One region of the Paenibacillus sp. FSL H3-0302 genome, then DNA from elsewhere that is predicted to be linked to it. Evidence: predicted binding sites of a transcription regulator. Region 1 holds the regulator's gene; each other region holds the start of a gene.

Region 1 (5,623 bases):
TTGAGATACAATCTTCTGAAGTGGTTCCTGCATTGCAAACTGACGATACAAAAAGAAGCCACCAAACAATAGAGTAGCCGACAGTAGAGACGTTATCAGCACAGGTACAAGACGTAATTTCAAGAAACGTCCTCCTCTCAAAGATGACAAAATATAAAGCTCATTATAATAATTTATAGCTACTTGAGAGCTCATCAGAGAGACTGAAGTCTCTTATTGCTGTTCTAATTACAAGTAGTAGTATATCACAGGTGTATATACTAATTTCAAAATAAATGTGAATATATTTAAAATTTAATTTTTTAAATATTTCCATCAATACCAAATAAATTCCTCACTTTCGACAAAATCGGCCTTGATTTTTAATCAATCGGCCTATTTTCGTATGTGAATATAAGAGAATATTCGGTGATAACCACCCATTCAGTATATCACTTAGTATATCACTTTTGTACATCAAATAAATGTAAACAAGCGAACTTATAATAAGTTCGCTTGTTTACTATGCCACCCTTAATTTCCTTATGTTCAACTTAACTTTTAGGTAAACTGTAACCTTCGCCCATTCGGGACCCATCCGAAAAGCGATAAAATTGATAATAATACCGACCGCTCTGTTTATAAAAAAGCTGCCAAGCATACTCTCCGTTATATACTCCCGGCAGCAAGCGTTCAATCGTTATGTCCGGAAGATCAGCTTTGATAATGCCGCGTATTTGGGCTTCCGAGGTTCCTTTACTTAGTTCCTCAGCAAACACTGCGTCGTCGCCTTCAGCAAATTTTCCATCTACCGTAAAGCGGACCCAGACCATAAGAGCAGTCCCGGCTTCATTTTTCCCAGTTAATACCCAGTACACTGCATTTTCATCCCAAACCGATTTTTGTGCTTTGGTTACCTGTGTTAGACCCGCTCTGGTTTTGGCAACATCCTTAGCGATATCACGCTCGTTCCATTGATCTTTCATAATATAGGCATAGAACTGGATAAGTCCAAACCCCAGGAGCAGAATCAGAACTGACCCCAGGAGGATCCATTTTTTCCTTTTCTTCAAGGTACAGCTCCCTTTCTAGTAATATATCTTTTTTGATTATATAACACACCCGCGCGTTTATCCAAAATTTCATAATTTTCTAGCTTTCCCAGCCTTAAAAATACACAAAAGGCCGCAACTTTTGCTAAAAGCAAAAAGTCGCAGCCTATTATTTATTCGTTATTCTCCAGACTTAACGCTTCAATAAACCTTCGAAGGCTTCTTGCGCTTTACGCCGGATAGCTTCCTCATCCAGGGTTAAGCATTGTCCATGCTTGATGACCTGTATACCATTCACCCACACATGCTCAACATCCTTAGCGCTAGCAGAGTAAACTGCATGAGACAACAGATCTGTGTGTGGCAGCAAATGCGGCTGATCGATATCAACAGCAATGAAATCTGCTTTCATCCCTACAGCAAGTCTGCCTACATTATTTAAAAAGATGGACTGCGCGCCATATTCTGTAGCCATACGCAGAGCCTCTGGAGCTGGAACAGCCGTTGGATCACCGCTGACACCCTTATGAATGAGAGCTGCAAGCCGCATCTCTTCAAACATATCCAAGTTATTGTTGCTTGCCGCGCCATCCGTGCCAAGAGACACCTTCACACCAGCTTTTAGAAGATCAGTAACCCGAGCCACTCCGCTAGCCAGCTTCAAATTACTGCCCGGATTATGAGATACACCCACATTATGGCGAGCCAAGATCTCAATCTCTTCATCATTTAAATGAACACCATGTGCAACTATCGAGGGACGTGTGAACATGCCAAGCTTCTCTAAGTGAGCTACAGGACGCAACCCGTAATCCGCCACATTTTGTTCCACTTCACGTTTCGTTTCGGACATATGCGTATGCATCGGTAAATCCAGATCATGCGCTGCCTGCACGAACTTAACCAGGAAGTCCGGAGGGCATGTATAAGGGGCGTGCGGCGAGATCATAGTAGTAATTCTACCTTCAGCCTTTCCATGCCAGTTACGGGCAAAAGAAATCGCTTCCGCAAGCTTGTGATTCTGTACATCCTCTGGACATAACCCGATCACACCACGCATCAATACGGAACGGATACCTGATAACTCAGCTACCTCGGCTACTCGGTCCATATGATCATACATATCGAGGAAGGTCGTAGTTCCACCCTTCAGCATTTCCAATACAGATAAGGAGGTTCCCCAGTATACATCATCACCGGTGAACTTTTCCTCCATTGGCCACATCTTCTCCTGAAGCCACACTTGTAGCGCTAAATCATCTCCATATCCACGCAGCAAAGACATCGCCGCATGACCATGTGTGTTTACAAGTCCAGGCATGAACAGCAGACGGCTGCCATCAACCACTTGCACTCCAGCTTCCATCTGAGGCTCTTCTTTTCCTATGTAAGTGATTAAATCATCTTCAATAGTCATATATCCACTCAGAACCGGCTCATCCGTTCCCGGAGTCAGAAAATACCCGCCCTTAATTATCGTTTTATTGTTGTTCATGTTCGCTTTCTTCCTTTCCATCCCGCAAGTAATAAGCAAGACTTTGCAGATCAGTTGTAAAATCAGCTGCATGCACCCGGATATTCGGTGGTGTCTTCAGAATCACAGGGGCAAAGTTCAAAATCGCTTCAATCCCAGAAGAAATGAGAATATCTGCTACATTTTGAGCTTCTGAATCAGGTACGGTAATAATGGCAATGCGAATACCTTGCTCACGAATCGTGCTGCCTAGTTCATCCATCGGTTGCACAGTAAGGGAGTTGATCTTACGTCCAACCTTAGGAGCGTACGAATCAAATATAGCCGTGATTTTCATAGTATCTTTAAGATATGCATTGTAATTAGACAAGGCATGTCCGAGATTACCTGCTCCAACTAAAGCTACATTAAGCTGTTGATCCAGCTTCAGGATATGACGGATTTTCTCAATAAGATACGTTACATCATAGCCGATACCTTTTCTGCCGAAGTCACCAAAATATGCTAAATCCTTACGAATCTGTGCGGGATTAAGATCAAGCTTTTGTCCAAGTTCCTGAGAGGAAACTGTTAATATTTCGCGATTCTGGAGATCATTCAAAAAACGCAAGTACACAGGTAGTCTGCGAACAACGGCTTCTGATATTTTTTCCGATTTCATATTTTTCCTCCTAAAAATAGTAATGTTCTTGTGAAAATCCATATTCAAACGTCTACCTCTCCTTATTAAGGACGGTACTGTAACACACCGCCCTTAAGGATAAGGAGGAGCTAAACTGAAGACGAGCGTTTTAAGAAGCGCCGCCATCCTCTAGCCATTCCGCTATGCGTGGGACCATTTGATCAGTAAGCATATGCTCCATTTTGGGACCAGGCAATGAATAAAGGAAATACTTCCCGTAATGAGATTCAATAACCCTTGTATCATAAACAATAACTATTCCGCGATCCTGCGCCGTGCGAACCAGTCTTCCGAATCCCTGCTTAAAACGAATAACCGCTTGAGGAACAGATAATTTCATGAACGGATTCTTCTTCTGGGCCTGTAATAACTCCGACTTCGCTTCCGCCAACGGGTGATTCGGCGGTTGAAATGGAAGTCTCACGATGGCCAGGCAAGTCAGTGCTTCACCTGGAATATCTACACCTTCCCAGAAGCTGCTCGTCCCCAGCAATACGGATGCTGCACTGTCCTGAAAGCGGCGGATCAGCTTGCTCCGGCTGCCACCTTCTACGCCTTGACCAAGCACCGTAATCTCTTGTGAGGCTAAAGCCTCTTTAAGCGGATCATATACCTGACGCAGCATTTTATAAGAAGTAAACAGAACCAGCATCCGCCCACGTGTTGTTTTAGCAGCTTCCGATAATGACTGTACGAGTGTATCGACAAATCGAGCATCGCCCACACTGCCCTTCACACTAGGAAAATCACGCGGTATAACTAACAGTGCCTGCTCGCGATACTTAAAGGGAGAAGGAAGAAGTGAGGTCATTAGACGTCCTTCTTCCGCAGCTTCGTTAAGTCCGAGATTATCAATCATAAATTGAAAAGACTTATCTACAGACAGCGTCGCCGAGGTAAGCACGATGCTTTTTTTCTTATCGAAGAACAACTCTTTAAGCTGGCTGCTAACATCCACAGGGACGGCATACATCTGCAGTGATTTGCTGCGGTAATTTCCATTTGCCTCCAGCCAATATACTACATTATCGTCATTCAGCCCCATAAAGAATCTTACTTGCTCACGGATGGAAGCCAAATCCTTAAATAAACCGCTAATATCAGTAACAAGACTGTCTGCTGAGGATTGGCTTTCCTGGTCGCGCATCTCGTTAAGCATTTTATCACCCTTACGGATGATGTCGCTTAACGTCAGATTCATAGTGTTCTCTAGTGCAACCAATTCATCCCAATCCTTCGGCTTACGGGCGGGAATCAACCGCATAACCAGTTGTCCCGCTTCCCCTGCCCCTGCATCACTGCGTTCCGGCAAAAGGCTGAACAGCTTGTCGCTGAGTGCATCCCAGGTTTCTTTGACGTTAAGCAGATCCGGGTAGATCCGATCGATGACTCCGCTCCATTCTGAAGCCTCTTCACTGCCTGACGACTGTAATATTTGACGAAGAGCAGGAAGCTGTCCGTTTCGGCTATCTTTATACAGCCGCGATAATGTGTGTGCCACAGTGAAATGCTTCATATGCATGCCAAGATGTTTACCAGCCACATCTTCTAAATGATGTGCTTCATCAATGACAAGATGCTCGTAAGCCGGAAGCAGCTGGTGCCCAGCCTTAACATCTGCGAATAGCTTGGAGTGGTTCGTAATAACCACGTCAGCAATCCCAGCTTCATGCTTGGCCCTATGATAATAACATTTGCGGAACCAAGGACAAGAACGGCCCAGACAGGAATCGGTATCGCTTGCCACCGTCTCCCAGAAATCACCGCCCCGGCCGCTTAAATTCAGCTCTTCATCATCCCCTGATTCACTTTGAGTGAGCCATACAATCATCTGAGCGGCAGTAAGCGCATCTTCCCTTGGGCTTATAAAGTCCTTTTTATTAATTTTATGCTCAAACTTACGCAGACACAAATAATGCCCTCTTCCCTTAAAAATAGCAGCTTTAAACGGAAAAGGAACTACCTGCGTTAACAAAGGGATATCCCGCTCGCGCAATTGGTCCTGCAGATTAATGGTATGAGTGCTGACCATGACTTTTTCATTGGTGCGAACGCTTTGATAAATGGCAGGCAACAAATAACCGAGCGATTTACCGGTTCCTGTGCCCGCTTCGATCAGTAGGTGTTTGTCTTCGGCAAGTGCCGTCATCACCTCATTGATCATAATATCCTGAGCTTCCCGGCTTTCATACTGCGGTAATGTGTCTTTAAGTCGTTTGGTTACTTCGTCCATATAATCAGTAAAAGATAAATTCGCTAGCGGATTCTCAGCATGTTCATCTCTAGGTGGCGCTAACTCCGTCCAATCTCCTACTGCAAGCGCTAATTGACGATAGAAAGTCAGATCACCTTCGGGCTGTAGCGTTTCCGCTTCCCGCTCTCGCAGCAGACCATCAAAGTACCAGCCCAGATCACTATCCTCTTCGGTAAACAGCT
Region 2 (5,623 bases), 2.5 Mb from region 1:
TGACTTCTCAGTTTCAACAAGTCTACCACGTTGATATATCTAATTTTAAGGTTCGGCAGTTTTTCATGCAGGATAGAGATGGCAGCCAAGCTTTCGATAGTTGGTTCTGTACCTGCAGAAGCAAAGACAACATCAGGCTCTCCACCTTGATCGGTGCTTGCCCAGTCAATAATCTTCAGTCCTTTATCCACCAGCTCTTGTGCTTCATCCGCACTGAACCATTGTGGACGAGGATGTTTGGAAGAAACAATCAAGTTAATTTTTTGACGGTCATTTAAGACGGTGTCAAAGACAGCCAGCAAGGAGTTGGCATCAGCCGGCAAATACTCACGGATAAATTCTGGTTTTTTATCAGCCAAGTGACCTAGCAAACCTGGATCTTGGTGAGTGTAACCATTGTGGTCTTGTTGGAATACAGTTGAAGTTGCTACCACATTCAATGATGGAATATCCGCACGCCAGCTTTGATCTGTTGCTTTACGTAGCCATTTGAAATGCTGAGTAATCATCGAATCCACGACACGCAAGAAAGCTTCATAGCTTGCAAAGAAACCATGGCGACCTGTCAATACGTAACCTTCAAGCAAACCTTCTGCCTGATGTTCAGACAATTGGGAATCGATAACACGGCCATAAGAAGCTAGGAATTCGTCATTCGGCTCAATCACTTGATCCAACCATTGACGTTTCGTCACTTCAAAGACAGGTCCCAGACGATTGGACATTGTTTCATCCGGTCCGAAAATTCTGAAATTGCGGTTCTCTTCGTTCAGAGAGATAACATCTTTCATGTATTTACCCAGAACGGCCATATCTTGTGCTATTACTTCACCTGGTTTGGAATTATCAAGTGCGAACTTACGGAAATTCGGTAAGTTTAGATCTTTAATTTGGTTGCCAGCATTAGTAACTGGGTTCATTCCCATACGTCTGTCGCCAGTTGGCAGAATCTCAGCAAGTTCAGCGTTCAGACGACCATTGTCATCAAATAATTCTTCTGGTCTATAGCTGTTCATCCACTCCAATAACGCTGGAGCATGCTTCATATTTTTTTGATCCACTGGAATCGGCACCTGATGGGCACGGAAAGAGTTCTCATTCGGAACACCATCCCATTGCTTTGGACCCGTCCAGCCCTTAGGAGAACGGAAGACCAACATTGGCCAAACCGGACGCGTCAGGTCATTGTTGTCACGTGCATTCTTTTGAATCGCTTCAATTCTTTCAACGATGGTATCAAGCACCTTAGCCATTTCCGGATGCATTAGATCAGGATTTTCGCCTTCAACGAAGAACGGTTCCCAACCCATACCTTTAAAGTATGCAGTAATTTCTTCTTTGGATTGACGAGACAGAATCGTTGGGTTACTGATTTTGAAACCATTTAAGTGCAAGATCGGCAGAACTGCACCATCAGTAACTGGATTGATGAACCGGTTGGAGAACCATGAAGCCGCTAATGGGCCAGTTTCAGCCTCTCCATCACCAATAACAACAGCGGAGATTAAATCTGGATTATCCAGAATTGCACCTACACCATGGGATAGAGAATAACCTAATTCGCCACCTTCGTGGATCGATCCAGGTGTTTCAGGGGCAGCATGGGAAGCAACTCCACCTGGGAAAGAGAATTGTTTGAACAATTTCTTCAGGCCTGGGATATCTTGTGTGATTTCCGGATAAATTTCAGTATAGCTACCATCGAGATAGGAGTTCGAAACCATAACCTGACCGCCATGACCAGGGCCCTCGATGTAGAACATATTCAAATCATATTTAGTAATGACCCGATTCAAATGGGCATAAATAAAGTTCTGGCCTGGAATAGTTCCCCAGTGTCCAATGGGCTTAATCTTTACGTCTGCTTCTTTCAGCGGTTCTCTTAACAACGGATTATCTTTCAAATACAGTTGACCTACAGAGATGTAGTTAGTTGCGCGCCAGTATGCATCAAGCTTCTCTAAATAAGTTTTTGATGAGTAATCAACATCCATGGATAATACCATTTCTTCCACTCCCCAAAATTTTTTCTGTGTCTACATTGCCGTAATTTCTTCCACAAGTACATCATACCGCCGCGAAAAATTAATTCAACCTTTTCAACAAATGATACGGTCCAATTTTGTGAAAATATGAACATAGTATGAAATACAGTGTCAATTGTCTGTAAAAATACGTCAATATTAATATATATGTAAAAATATGGACTGAAGTTTGCGGGGGTATTTGCTCCTTATCCTTCATCTATTTTGCGCAAAACAAAAAAAATAAGACCGAGAAAAATTCCCCAGTCTTACTTTTAATGAACGGACACAAAGGTATTAAATTTTAAGTATTTATAGTGGAAGCGCATATGGGAGAATTCAAATGGCGTGCCATTATCTAAAAAGAAAATCCCTTCCATAATGCTTACTGGCTCATTTGCCTGCAAATGCAGCAGCTCTTGATCCGTAGCCTCAGAGGGTTCTGCGGATATCGATAAAAAGGATTTGGTTACCGCCAGATTTCGTGAATCCTCCAAATAATTAAAGATAGATCCTTCAATAATGGTCTGATTTAAATTCTGCACGATTTTGATTGGGATATAACCCGTTTCAATCATAAAGGGTTCATCATCAAAAAGACGTAAGCGAATGATTTTGTAAACAAAATCATGAGGGCCTAAAAACAGATCCCGTTGTAGTTCTTCCGTTGGTGGAATGACCTCAAATTTCAAAACTTTAATCTTTGGCTTCTTCCCATTCATTTGAAAATTGTCGGTGACACCTAAATTAGAGCCTTCGTAGTTAAAAATAGATTCATTTTTTATGTATAAAGGATTTATAAATGTCCCTGAGCCACGCTTTTTAAAAATAATGCCGGCATTTGCCATTTTAGTCAGAGCACTTTTAATAGAACTACGACTCACTTGATAAGTTTCACTAAGCGTTCGTTCATCCGGTAATTTCATATCGGGAAACTGCCCAGCAAAAATTTTCATTTTTAAGTCATCAATAATTTGTTTGTAGACAAACTGTGTCATGAAGTACTCCTTTTCAGGTCGATACAAGTTTTATTTCAATCTTTACTATAACATAATAACCAGACGTTTATAATCTATCCGGCCAGCTTATTTACGTCGGCGATTTGTCATGCGATTGTACATCACTAAACCGGCAATGACCATGCCCAGCGTCCCCATACTACTTGCTGATTCAGCCTGCATACCAAACAAAATGCACAGGTTAGTGACCAAGCTTTTTGTAAGTACAGCAACAATAATTAACATCAACGGGCGCCAAATGTTGTATCTTCTCATCCAGGCAACACTCCTAATCCAATTTTCTCAAACTATTGATCGATTTCATCTATTATATCACAAGATAGTAACCGCATTCATTTCCTATAACCGTAAAGAAATCGAAGCCGATCAGCATTTTTTACTTCCCTCTATCTTTTTCTGTATTCTAGCCTAGCGAACGTGACGTCTATGTGTCATATTCGCTTTCAATTCCTCAGCTTCTCCTATCCGTCAATTACGCCTTTATTCGACTTTTGGTCTGGACTTATCCTTTTTCACGGATTATAATAACGAATGCACACCAAAAGACGAACATTAAGGCGGAAATCATGAGAAATTATATGCAAATATTCCTAGGCACTTCATTTTCTAGCCTATCCCCAAAAGAAATACAAATTTTAAAGGATCATCTCTTCTGTATCAATTCGGATGGGATGATAGAAATGATCGTTGCACCGGATCACCCCGACTATCAACCCTTGCTTGATGCTTATCAAGGTCAGGACAATTTTCATTTATTAGCTGAAGGCCAGTATTTTTTACCCGGCTTTATCGACCTGCATGTCCACGCGCCACAATGGGCTCAATCTGGAACTGCATTAGATATCCCGCTCTATGATTGGCTAAATACTTATACCTTCCCACTGGAGTCTAAATTCTCGGACCTGGCTTTTGCAAAAAAAGTCTACGATGACGTGGTTGGCACTTTGCTCGCAAACGGAACCACTACAGCACTTTATTTTGCAACGGTGCATAAAGAGGCCAGTCTATTATTGGCTAAAATATGTGCGGAAAAAGGACAACGTGGACTCGTTGGAAAAGTGGTTATGGACGATCCGCAGGGAAATCCTGAGAATTACCGCGACTCCGACACCCACACCGCACTAGTGGATACGGAAGAATTTATACTAGCTGTACAAGAACTCGCTAAATCTACTAAACAAGGCGTTTATCCAGTAGTGACACCAAGGTTCATTCCAAGCTGCACTAATGAGGCTTTACAAGGCTTGGGAGAACTAGCCGCTAAATATGATACGTATGTGCAATCGCACTGTAGTGAAAGTGATTGGGCACATGGTTATGTGCAAGAACGGTTCCAGAAGAACGATGCTTTTGCCTTGCATGATTTTGGTCTGCTCAGTGATAAATCTGTCATGGCACATTGTAATTTTTTAGATGAAGATGATGTGAATTTGTTTGCAGAGACAGGAACAGCTATTGCGCATTGTCCGATATCCAACGCGTATTTTGCCAATAGTGTCATTCCGATCGCTGACTTCCATGCCAAAGGCGTTGAGATTGGTTTAGGCTCTGATATTTCCGGAGGTTTTTCACCTAGTCTCTTCGACAACATTAGACAAGCCGTTATGTCTTCAAGAATGCTGGAGGATGGAGTGAATCCCTCACTTTCTGCACAAAACCGCGGAGTACCCGGATCGCGAATTACGATCCATGAATCCTTTTATCTTGCTACCGCTGGCGGCGGAGAAAGCTTAAGCTTACCTATCGGCCGGTTACTAGAAGGTTATGCATGGGATGTTCAAATAATCGATACGAAAGTACCCTCGGCGAAATTGCCCGTCTTTGATGAGAATGAAGATTTGCAAGATATTTTTCAAAAGATAATGTATCTGGCTAGACCTGAAAATATCCGTGAAGTCTGGGTACAGGGTGAAAAAGTTCATTCGCGTTAAAGATTAATTAAACTAGAAAACTTAAGGTGGGCATCGGAGTGAAAACACAAGTAAACGTACAAGAGCAAGCACATTTGGAATCACAGCTACTAACTGTCCTACCCGATGAAAAAGTTTCATTTAGTAAATCCGTCATTCTCGGCTTTCAACATGTATTGGCTATGGATGTCTATGTAGTGCCATTCCTTATTGCGATGTTAATCGGCTTACAGCCCAATCAGTCCAGCGCGTTAATCCAATCCACCTTTATTGCCGCAGGACTTGCAACGATTGTGCAAACCTATTTCTGTATGAAGCTGCCTATCGCTCAAGGTCCTTCTTATGTTCCGCTGGGTGCGATCGTCAGTATTTATGCAGCTAGTGGTGGCGGAGAGCTCGGTTGGAGCTCCGTGTTAGGTGCCAGCTTAATCGGGGCCATCCTGGTTATTATTTTGGGTTATGCGGGGATTTTTAATAAAATCGTTAAAAACTTTATTCCGCCTATCGTAGGTGGCACAATCATTTTCATTGTAGGTCTATCTTTATTGCCTGTTGCGATCAGAGATAATATCTACGGAGCCTCCGGGGCTTCAATTAATCAAAATGTATTATTAGCCCTTATTTCAGGTGCTACACTGCTTATTTTTGTGGTTCTCGGTACTTTGTTCCG
Region 3 (5,623 bases), 3.0 Mb from region 1:
CAGCATTATGTATTTGCACAGATTAGTGTTTTTTTGTCTTTTTCGGGCATGTAAGAAACGGATATTGTGAAGGGCTATGATTACAATGAAATCAATTCACTTAAAAATTACGTTAATCGCAGGAGGCTGCTTCTTGCTGCTGTTCGTTGCATTGCTTGTAACAATATATTTGGAGATGAACCATACGGTTGTCCCTTTGAATAAGAACTTAACGCAGCAAGTGGTTACTGCACGCAGCGACCAGATTGATTATTGGTTTAATCAGCGCATTGGAGAGATAGACATGCTTGCTTCTCTAGCTTCGGACCATCAGTGGACACGAGATGAATTGCTGCAAGAGTTCGATAAGTTCGAGGCGAAGAAGAAAGTAGAGTACGAATCCATACGCGTGGTGGATATTCACGGAAATTCCTGGTCAGCAAGGGACAAGCCTTTTTCGATACTAAACCGACCCTACTATCGAAAACTGCTGAATTCAGATTCCAATTATGTGGTAAGCAATCCGATCGTATCCAAAGCGAATGCAGCCGAAATCGTTGTCATTCTTTATCGCGTGAATCCATCGGTGAATGATGAGGTAGCTTATATTGCCGCAGCCGTCTCCGTCAAGAAGATGAGGGAGATTGCTCAAGATGTAATGCTATATGACCAGTCAGGCCAGCTTATCGTCGATTGCAGAGAGCTGGGTGAAGAAGATGGAGCGGAGGATACAGCAGATAAGAAGAACATGAGTGTATTTGAGGCTCCAATTCAAAATGTGGAAGGCTGGAAGTTAGTACTCAAAGTACCGAATTCAAGTCTATCGTTAGCGGTGATCAAAACCCAGCGGACTGCATTGCTGGTAGGCGTTCTTATCGGTAGTGCGTTTATCGTCTTTCTGGTGCTGCTTGCTTCTTCCATTATTCGTCCAATTCAGTCGCTTCGCCAGGTAATGGAAAATGTGCAGAACGGCAACCAAACCATACGAGCAGATGTTACGCGCTCGGATGAGATCGGCGATCTTGGACGAAGCTTCAATGACATGCTTGTTCAATTATACGCTGTGGAGCAGGACCGAAAGGAGATGGAACTCAGACTGATTCATGAGCAGATCAAGCCGCATTTTTTATACAACACATTGGATACGATCCAGTGGATGGCAACGGAACATGGAGCAGACAATGTGGTGGAGATGGTGGAAGCGCTTAGCGCGTATTTCCGATTAGGGCTTGGCACAGGCAGTCCCTACATTCTGCTTGATCAGGAGTTGTACCATGTCGAGAGTTATCTTCATATTCAAGGTGTGCGATATGAGGAGATTCTGGACTACGAGCTTCGATATGATGAAAAGCTTGCTCAGTGCCAAGTTGTTCGCTTCATACTGCAGCCTTTGGTGGAAAATGCGATTTATCACGGGATTAAGCCACTTGGGTATCAAAAGTGCAAAATTTCGATTACAGCATATAAACAGGCCGATTATTTGGTCATTAAGGTTGAAAATAATGGGGTTATGATTCCGGAAGAGAAGCTTGAGCAGATAAATCAAGCCCTTCTTGATGATACATATGATCGTTCTGCCACAGGCTTTGGGCTATACAGTGTAAACCATCGCATTCGACTAGCTTACGGAGTGCCATATGGCCTTGCAGTGAAGAGCGAAGATGGCATTACCGTTATGGTCATTCGAATACCTTTGGACGGGGAGTGGAATGAAGATGTGGAAGATTGTCATCGTCGATGATGAAACGATCATTCGCAAAGGCTTGCGACAATACATTGAGGAGAGTCCGTATCTTTTTGAGGTTGCAGGAGAAGCGAAAAGTGCAAACGAAGCATTGAATATGGTGGAGGAAGCCCCACCACATGTATGTCTTGTGGACATCAACATGCCGAATATGAATGGGCTCGATCTGATGAATATATTGCGCGAACGCTGCCCGTCGGTTCTGGTTGTCATCATCAGCGGGTACGATAACTTTGAATATGCGCGTCAAGCCGTGCAACTGCAAGCATTCGATTATGTATTGAAACCTGTGCCGAAGAGTGATCTGAACAAGCTGCTTCATCGGATCGATGAGCATCTTCAGGTAAAATATCCTTTGCATTCACATGAAGGCAGGGTGGATAAGGAGCGGGAGCTTCCCGGGTATACAGGGGATGGAACAGTGCTTATCCAAAAAGTGACCGAGTATATTGACAGTCATTATCAGGATCCGGAGCTGTCTATTACTCGAGTAGCAGCACTATTTCATATCAACCAAACCTATCTTAGCAAGCGTATGAAGCAAGAAATCGGTGCTTCATTCCTTGACTATGTCACTGAGCTTCGGATATCGAAGGCGAAGGAGATTCTGGATGACGTAATGCCGAATATCAAAATCGGGGATCTGGCCGTGAAGGTAGGGTATAAGAGCCAGTACTATTTTAGTCGTGTGTTCAAAAATAGAGTCGGCTCAAGCCCCTTAGAGTACAAAAAGCATCCGTTCGGTTATGGATAGGAGGGCCATTCTCGTCCCTCTGCAGCACGCCATAGATGCTATGCTCGGAGCCGCCTTCTATCAAAACGGTTGGATTTTAAACATGAGCGAGAAGATGAAGTTAAAGCATCCAATAGTGCAATATTTTTATGAACTAAGGCGTAGTACATTATAAAAATAAATAACTTCATTGAATATTCAAGAGCAGATAAACTGTCTGGAAGTGTCTTAGGGCTCCTCATATAAGTTTGTTCACATTGTCCACCCACGTATGTGGAGAGTGTCGCTCTACTGGTAAGGAAGGATACAGTGCTATGAAATCCTTATATTTATTGGACTTTACGGACAAGTATGAGAAAAAATGTTGTTAAAGAGATGGCATCATTGCCGTCTCTTTTTTGTTTCACTTTTTTAGCATTGCTCTGACTCTGGTTCCCGCTGCCGCATCCTACGATCACAAGCATGAAAGACTGCACGAAAATTAGTGTTGATGCTTATGTTTAACCCCTCTCTGCTCTGCTAGGTGACAGGCATCATAGACGTACCTGCGTGATGTTGCTACGATGTTCCATGGAAATTAAGTGAAAGTGATCACAAGAAATTACAGAAGGAGTTATTTATCGTGAAAAGAATCGTAACACTGAGCACCCGCAAACTGATGGATACCGCAAAACACGGCGGATGCGGCGCATGCCAGACCTCTTGCCAGTCCGCTTGTAAAACTTCCTGCGGCGTTGCAAACCAGAAGTGTGAAAATGCAATGAACAGATAGGATTCGGAATTTTACCGCCCATTGCTCTGCTGATGGGCGGCTATTTTTAAGAAATGGACGCTTCCTCTAAAGGATGGCAAAGCCGTTTCTACTTGTGTGCAAAAGGAGCTTGATTAGTAAGTATGATTCATCAATATAAACTAAATGGATACAATATCGTGCTCGACACTTACAGTGGCTCAGTACATGTTGTTGATGACCTAGCATATGAAATTATAGCGCTTTATGAGAAAACTTCTGTCGACCAAATCGTGACAATGATGTTAGAGAAATATAAGCATGATTCCAGCATTTCTGAGAGTGACATTCGAGAAACCATCGTGGATATCGAGGAGCTTATAAATGATGGTCAGCTTTTTACAAAAGATGAGTATGAGAACCTCTCGCTTGATTTAAAAAAACGGAAAACTTATGTTAAGGCACTCTGCCTCAATGTTGCGCATACCTGTAATCTATCATGCGACTATTGCTTCGCTAGCCAAGGGAAATACAACGGAGATCGAGCAATCATGAGCTATGAGGTTGGACAAAAAGCTATCGATTACCTGCTTGAAAATTCGGGTCATCATCGAAACCTGGACATCGACTTTTTTGGCGGGGAACCGCTCTTGGCTTGGAAAGTGGTTAAACAGATCGTAGCTTATGCAAGAAGCAAAGAACAAGAATACAAAAAGAAGTTCCGCTTCACCTTCACGACGAACGGGATGCTGCTGAACGATGAGGTCACCGAGTTTTTAAATCAGGAAATGTACAATGTCGTATTAAGCCTGGATGGAAGAAAAGAGGTTCATGACCGGCTTCGCCAAACGGTTAACGGAAAAGGCAGCTATGATCATATTCTTCCGAAGTTCCAGGAATTCGTTCGTAAGCGCGGAGACCAAGAGTACTATGTACGAGGAACCTATACCCGTAACAATGTTGATTTCACCAATGATATATTTCATATCGCAGATCTTGGTTTTGACAAAATCTCGATGGAACCGGTCATTTGTGATCCAAGGGAACCCTATGCACTTACCGAGGAGGACCTCCCGGAGATATACAACCAGTACGAAATTCTCGCCAAGGAAATGATCGGGCGCGGTGAACAAGGCAAGGGATTTACCTTTTATCACTACATGCTTGACCTCTCGGAAGGACCTTGCATCCAGAAGAGAATCACTGGCTGTGGTTCGGGAACCGAATATCTTGCTGTCACCCCTTGGGGAGAGCTTTTTCCTTGCCACCAGTTCGTAGGGGATGAAGAGTACAGCATGGGAAATCTCTGGGATGGCATCACACAACCTGAGCTGCAATGTCAATTTAAAGAGAGTAACTGCTACTCGAAGCCGGAATGTAAGGACTGCTGGGCGAAACTCTACTGCAGCGGCGGTTGTCCTGCCAATGCGCTGCACGCGACGGGTTCCCTGGTCGGAACCTATGACTTCAGCTGTGACATCTTCCGCAAAAGAGTCGAATGTTCCATGATGGTGAAGGTTGATGAATCTATTAGAGCGATGGAAGAGCAACCTAACTAGTTAACGTAACTGCTTGATAAACTGTAACCGAGAAATAGACACTTTTAAATAAAGTGACCTTTCTCGGTTTTTGTATGATTTAGAGAAGGAGGACCGTAAAACAAGAAAGGGATCGGTTTCTGTAAAGGGCAGATCACTAATCGTTTTTTAATCTGAATCTATGGAATAAATTCTGTGCGTTGCTCGATAAATTTGGAAGCAAGGAGCAGGGCGGGGCTAAAGAAGTGAAGAGATTGAGGATCGGATGTATGGAGAAGGGGCAAACCCGGAGCCAACAAGCCTGTCCTCTGTTTTGTTATTGAAGGCGGAATTACATGTTCTAGAGCAAATTGCAGCAACAACTGGAGGGCTTTCTCAGTCCAACGCTAGAGGAATTGGATAAAATGTGAAAATATATACCCATTTGTAATACTTTCGCCATGTTCATTACTCCCAAAATAAGCAAATATAGATACAGAAGCTGATACGATAATGCAGCCGTTTAAAAAATCATCGAGCTGTTCTGATTGTTATTGAAGGAATTATAGGAAGAGGTGTTGTGAACGATGGTTATTTTCTTCGATAGAGCTAAACGGCCGCTTTGGGAGGGCAGGCCCTCCATTTACTCCCATATTCAGGTACAAGGAGAATCCGTGGATGGATCGCTGCCGGATGACGAAGAATTCTGGTCCGGTGATAAAATCAGATGGGTAGCGGGCGGTTTGGATGGAGCTTTTGGACATCATGCCGGACCTGCTAAGATGACGGATGAGGCAAGAGAGTTGGTTCGCCTGCTGGCGAAGCAATCCAGAAAGTCTAAGAATTCAACAAGAAAGGCCCTATATGCTAAGCTTGTGAAGACAGATATAGGGGGAATGATGGATGTTGTTCTGGATGAG
Region 4 (5,623 bases), 270 kb from region 1:
CTTGCTGGACGGTAAACCGGAAGCGCAATACAATACACAGGACTACTACGCAACCATGTCCAATGTAATTCAAGAGCTGTTCTCCAAAAAGGGAACAGATTCCAAGACACAGCTTGAAGCTGCTGCAAAAACAGTGCAAGAGAAATTCTTCGATACAATTAAAGTAGAATAGGCAAGGAAGGACAGAACCGGCTCCTTTAGGAGTCGGTTTTTTTATGTTTATATTATTGATATTTTTATAAATCAACACGACGGATGGCTTCCGACTATTTTTTAGAGGGTCATGAGAAAAATAGAGTGTCAACAAAATTAGATTTGTATTTTTAAAATATTTTTGCGAGCGGAAAGGTAGAAAATGGGTATCGGTTCTTGTCTTTTTAAACATAAACTTTAGATTTAAGGAATAATACAGCATAAATAATGGTAAAAAACCTATAATATGATCGAATGAAAGCGCTTTGAAAACAAATCAAAAAAACTTTATACTTTGTGAAAGATTTCACTATACAAGGTGGAAATGATGTGATAAGATAAATGTGTAGAGAAAAACAACCTAAAAATTGACAGGAGGACGAGGGAGATGGCAGTTAAGAACGAAGTCGCCGCCCAAGTTAAACAAACTACCGCTGAAGAGTATATTCAGACTTTGGTGGATAAAGCGAAAAAAGCACATGAGGCATTCATGGCGCTGGATCAAGAGCAAGTTGACACAATCGTTCATGCAATGGCGTTGGCTGGACTCGACAAACATATGTACCTCGCTAAATTGGCTGTAGAAGAAACTGGCCGCGGGGTTTACGAAGACAAAATTACTAAAAACATCTTCTCGACAGAATATATCTGGCACGGAATTAAATACGATAAAACAGTAGGCGTTATTGAAGACAATGCTTATGAAAGCTTCCAAAAAATTGCTGAGCCCGTCGGAATTGTAATGGGTATCACACCGGTAACCAACCCTACATCCACCACGATGTTTAAAGCGTTGATTTCGATTAAGACACGGAACCCTATTATATTCGGTTTCCACCCATCTGCGCAAGAGTGTAGTGCAGCAGCTGCTAGAATTCTTCATGATGCGGCTGTAAAAGCTGGCGCACCTGAGAACTGTATCCAATGGATTGAAATGCCAACGATGGACAAAACAAACGCTTTGATGAACAACCCTGACGTTGCACTTATTCTCGCAACAGGCGGTTCTGCAATGGTAAAAGCAGCTTATAGCTGTGGTAAACCAGCTCTTGGCGTAGGTCCTGGTAACGTACCTGCATTCATCGAAAAGAGCGCGGATATCGATCAAGCCGTAACGGACATCATTCTTTCCAAAACATTTGATAATGGTATGATCTGTGCTTCCGAGCAAGCTGTTATTATCGAAGAACCAATCTTCGATCAAGTGAAAAAGAAAATGATCGCTAATGGCTGCTACTTTGTTAACAAAGAAGAAGCTGCCAAACTTACTAGCGGCGCTATGAACGTTGATAAATGTGCGGTTAATCCAGCAATCGTTGGACAATCCGCAGTGAAAATTGCTGAAATGTGCGGCATTCAAGTTCCTGCCGGCACTAAGATTCTGGTAGCAGAACTTGAAGGTGTAGGCACTAAATATCCATTGTCCGCTGAAAAATTGAGTCCTGTGCTTGCTTGCTACAAAGTTAAAAACGCAGATCAAGGTATTGAACGCGCAGCACAAGTTGTTGAATTTGGTGGTATGGGCCATAGTTCGGCTATCCACTCCAACAATGAAGAAGTAATCATGAAGTTCTCCAACCGTCTGCAAACAGGACGTATTCTCGTTAACTCGCCTTCCACTCATGGTGCGATCGGCGATATCTATAACACTAACATCCCTTCGTTGACGCTGGGCTGCGGATCTTATGGTCGTAACTCCGTGTCGCAAAACGTTACAGCAATTAATTTGATCAACGTGAAAAGGGTGAATCGTCGTACCGTGAATATGCAATGGTTTAAAGTACCTGACAAGATCTATTTCGAAAAAGGCGCTACTCAGTACCTGACCAAAATGCCTGATATCACACGTGTCGCAATTATCACTGACCCAATGATGGTTAAGCTTGGATATGTTGAGAGAGTTGAACATTACCTGCGTCAACGCCAAACTCCTGTAGCGATCGAAGTGTTCTCGGAAGTTGAACCAGATCCATCGACAACTACAGTTGAAAAAGGTACAGCAATGATGAACAGATTCCAACCGGACTGCATCATCGCACTTGGTGGTGGTTCCCCAATGGATGCTGCAAAAGGAATGTGGTTATTCTATGAACATCCAGACGCTGACTTTAACGGTCTGAAACAAAAATTCATGGATATCCGTAAACGGGTTTACAAATTCCCTAAACTTGGAAACAAAGCTAAGTTTGTAGCGATTCCAACTACTTCGGGTACAGGTTCGGAAGTAACATCTTTCGCAGTTATTACCGATAAAACAACTGAACAACACACTAAATATCCTTTGGCTGACTACGAGCTAACTCCAGACGTAGCTATCATTGATCCAGAGTTCGTATATAGCTTGCCAAAAACTGCTGTAGCTGATACAGGTATGGACGTATTGACACATGCCATCGAAGCTTATGTATCTGTTATGGCGAGTGACTACACGGATGGTCTGGCAATTAAAGCAATCCAATTGGTATTCCAATACCTTGAAAAATCGGCTCTTGAAGGCGACAGAGTTGCCCGTGAAAAAATGCATAACGCATCAACACTTGCTGGTATGGCCTTTGCTAATGCTTTCCTGGGTATTAACCACAGCTTGGCGCATAAATGGGGCGGTCAATATCACACTGCTCACGGTCGTACTAATGCGATCCTTATGCCACACGTTATTCGTTACAATGCTAAGAAACCTACGAAGTTCGCTTCGTTCCCTAAATATTCACACTTCGTAGCTGACGAGCGTTATGCAGAAATCGCCCGTATTCTGGGATTGCCAGCTCGCACAACTGAAGAAGGTGTAACTAGCCTGATCAATGCTATTCGCGACATGAACAAAAAACTGGGTATCGAAGAATCCTTCCAACAATTGGGCTTTGATCCTAAGGATTTTGAATCCCATGTAGATTACTTGGCTGACCGTGCATTTGAAGATCAATGTACAACTGCCAATCCTAAGCTGCCGCTGGTATCTGAACTCGCAGATGTATATCGTAATGCTTTCTACGGAAGATTTGATAATTAATATTTGGTTAAGTAGATAATAGGATGGTTGTGGATTAGATATAAGTGACAAATATCACCGGAAAGGTGATATTTGTCACAGTCTATTTATAGAAAATAAACTAAAATGTTTATATAAACAACGGTCCCATATATGGAACAATGATTGTGAATTTTCGAACAACCATATTTTTCTTGGGATCACGAGACACGGGATCAACCTTCAAGCCCGCGATCTCTACAAATATAATATAAATATAGATGGAGGGATTTAGCATGTCGGTGATTGAAAAAGATGTACAAGAAGTGAAATCCGGTTGGAGAAGTTTTACAAAAGGTAAATGGTCCAGAAAAGTTGACGTTAACAACTTTATCGCAAGCAACATTAAGCCTTATGAAGGAAACGAAGAATTCCTCGTAGGACCTACTAGTAACACAACTGAACTGTGGAAGATTATTTCCCAATTGAGCAAGGAAGAAAGAGAAAGAGGCGGCGTATGGGATGTTTCCCTAGATACTGTCTCCACAATCACTTCACATGCTCCAGGCTACATTGACAAGGACAAGGAACAAATTGTAGGCGTACAGACTGATGCTCCTTTCAAACGTTCCATCCAGCCATTCGGCGGGATCAAGATGATGGTTGATGCTACGAAGGCTTATGGCTTCGAGCTTCCACAAAACATCGTTGACATGTTTACGAACATTCGCAAAACGCATAACCAAGGCGTATTTGATGCATATACACCAGACATGAGAGCTGTGCGTAAATCCGGCGTAATTACAGGTCTTCCTGATGCTTACGGACGCGGACGCATCATCGGCGACTACCGCCGCATTGCTCTGTACGGTATTGATTTCCTCATTAAAGACAAAAAACAACAACAAACTGAGCTTGAAGTAGATTCCATGACTGAAGATATCATTCGTTTGCGTGAAGAGCTGTCCGAACAAATTCGTGCACTTGGCGAATTGAAAGAAATGGCAGCTGCTCATGGTATGGATATTTCCAGACCGGCGACCAACTTCAAAGAAGCTACTCAATGGGTATACTTCGGATATCTGGCAGCAGTTAAAGAGCAAAATGGTGCGGCGATGTCCCTGGGCCGTGTGTCCTCTTTCCTGGACATCTATGCAGAACGCGATATTGCTGAAGGTACTTTGACTGAAGAACAAGTACAAGAAATCGTCGATCATTTCGTAATGAAACTGCGTATCGTGAAATTCTTGCGTACACCTGACTATAATGATCTGTTCTCCGGCGACCCAACATGGGTAACTGAATCCATCGGTGGTATGGCTGAAGACGGAACAACTCGTGTTACTAAGAACAGCTTCCGTTTCTTGAACACCCTGTACAACTTGGGTCCAGCTCCGGAACCAAACTTAACTGTACTGTGGTCCGAAAAATTGCCTGAAGCCTTCAAAAAATATTGTGCTAAGGTTTCCATCGAAACTAGTGCAATTCAGTATGAAAATGACGATGTAATGCGTCCATACTGGGGTGAAGATTATGCGATTGCTTGCTGCGTATCTCCAATGCGTATCGGTAAACAAATGCAGTTCTTCGGTGCTCGTGCCAACCTGGCAAAAGCATTACTGTATGCTATCAATGGTGGTGTGGATGAAAAATCCGGAGCACAAGTTGGACCGGAATTCCCAGCGATCACTTCTGAATATCTGGATTATGACGAAGTAATGAAACGTTTCAAACCGATGATGGAGTGGTTGGCTAAGACTTATGTTAACACTTTGAACATCATTCACTATATGCATGACAAATATTCTTACGAACGTATCGAAATGGCGCTGCATGACCGTGACATTCTGCGTACGATGGCTTGTGGTATTGCTGGGCTGTCCGTTGCAGCTGACTCACTAAGCGCAATTAAATACGCCAAAGTAAAACCTATTCGTAACGAACAAGGTATTGCGATCGATTTCGAAACCGAAGGCGAATTCCCTTGCTACGGTAACAATGACGATGCTGTTGACAGCATCGCAGTAGAATTGGTTGAAACCTTCATGACTATGATCCGTAAAAACAAAACATATCGTGATTCTGTGCCGACTCAATCGGTACTGACCATTACTTCGAATGTAGTGTACGGTAAGAAGACAGGTACTACACCTGACGGACGTAAGAAAGGTGAACCTTTCGCACCAGGTGCTAACCCAATGCACGGACGTGACAAGAAAGGTGCCTTGGCTTCCCTGAACTCTGTAGCTAAACTGCCTTACTCCGATGCACAAGATGGTATCTCTAATACGTTCTCCATCGTACCTAAGGCACTTGGTAAAGACGAGGATTCCCGTAAGTCTAACCTGGTACACATGATGGATGGATACTTCCATAACAACGCTCAGCATTTGAATGTTAACGTATTTAACCGTGAACAGCTGATGGACGCTATGGAGCACCCAGAGAACTATCCACAATTGA

Evidence for each region. The regulator Rex, encoded in region 1, represses fermentation and respiration genes when NADH is low (regulators of the CRP and FNR family bind a similar motif). The targets are predictions, from matches to a motif close to TTGTGAAATATTTCACAA.
Region 2: the regulator Rex is predicted to act here: its motif matches at 2,123-2,140, upstream of MHH50_RS01135 (phosphoketolase family protein).
Region 3: the regulator Rex is predicted to act here: its motif matches at 3,036-3,053, upstream of scfA (six-cysteine ranthipeptide SCIFF).
Region 4: the regulator Rex is predicted to act here: its motif matches at 3,347-3,364, upstream of pflB (formate C-acetyltransferase).

What each region holds. Positions count from the first base shown of each region.
Region 1 is NZ_CP150284.1:4,649,563-4,655,185, forward strand. It holds gene MHH50_RS20630 (hypothetical protein) at 1-123, opposite strand, end outside; gene MHH50_RS20635 (DUF5590 domain-containing protein) at 534-1,052, opposite strand; gene MHH50_RS20640 (amidohydrolase) at 1,225-2,526, opposite strand; gene MHH50_RS20645 (redox-sensing transcriptional repressor Rex) at 2,513-3,166, opposite strand; gene dinG (ATP-dependent DNA helicase DinG) at 3,297-5,623, opposite strand, start outside.
Region 2 is NZ_CP150284.1:232,543-238,165, reverse strand. It holds gene MHH50_RS01135 (phosphoketolase family protein) at 1-2,006, opposite strand, end outside; gene MHH50_RS01130 (GntR family transcriptional regulator) at 2,300-3,022, opposite strand; gene MHH50_RS01125 (hypothetical protein) at 3,110-3,298, opposite strand; gene guaD (guanine deaminase) at 3,610-4,974, shown strand; gene MHH50_RS01115 (solute carrier family 23 protein) at 5,013-5,623, shown strand, end outside.
Region 3 is NZ_CP150284.1:787,551-793,173, forward strand. It holds gene MHH50_RS03455 (histidine kinase) at 134-1,720, shown strand; gene MHH50_RS03460 (response regulator) at 1,695-2,477, shown strand; gene scfA (six-cysteine ranthipeptide SCIFF) at 3,079-3,228, shown strand; gene scfB (thioether cross-link-forming SCIFF peptide maturase) at 3,351-4,745, shown strand; gene MHH50_RS03475 (limonene hydroxylase) at 5,291-5,623, shown strand, end outside.
Region 4 is NZ_CP150284.1:4,922,987-4,928,609, reverse strand. It holds gene MHH50_RS21955 (extracellular solute-binding protein) at 1-172, shown strand, start outside; gene adhE (bifunctional acetaldehyde-CoA/alcohol dehydrogenase) at 581-3,202, shown strand; gene pflB (formate C-acetyltransferase) at 3,457-5,623, shown strand, end outside.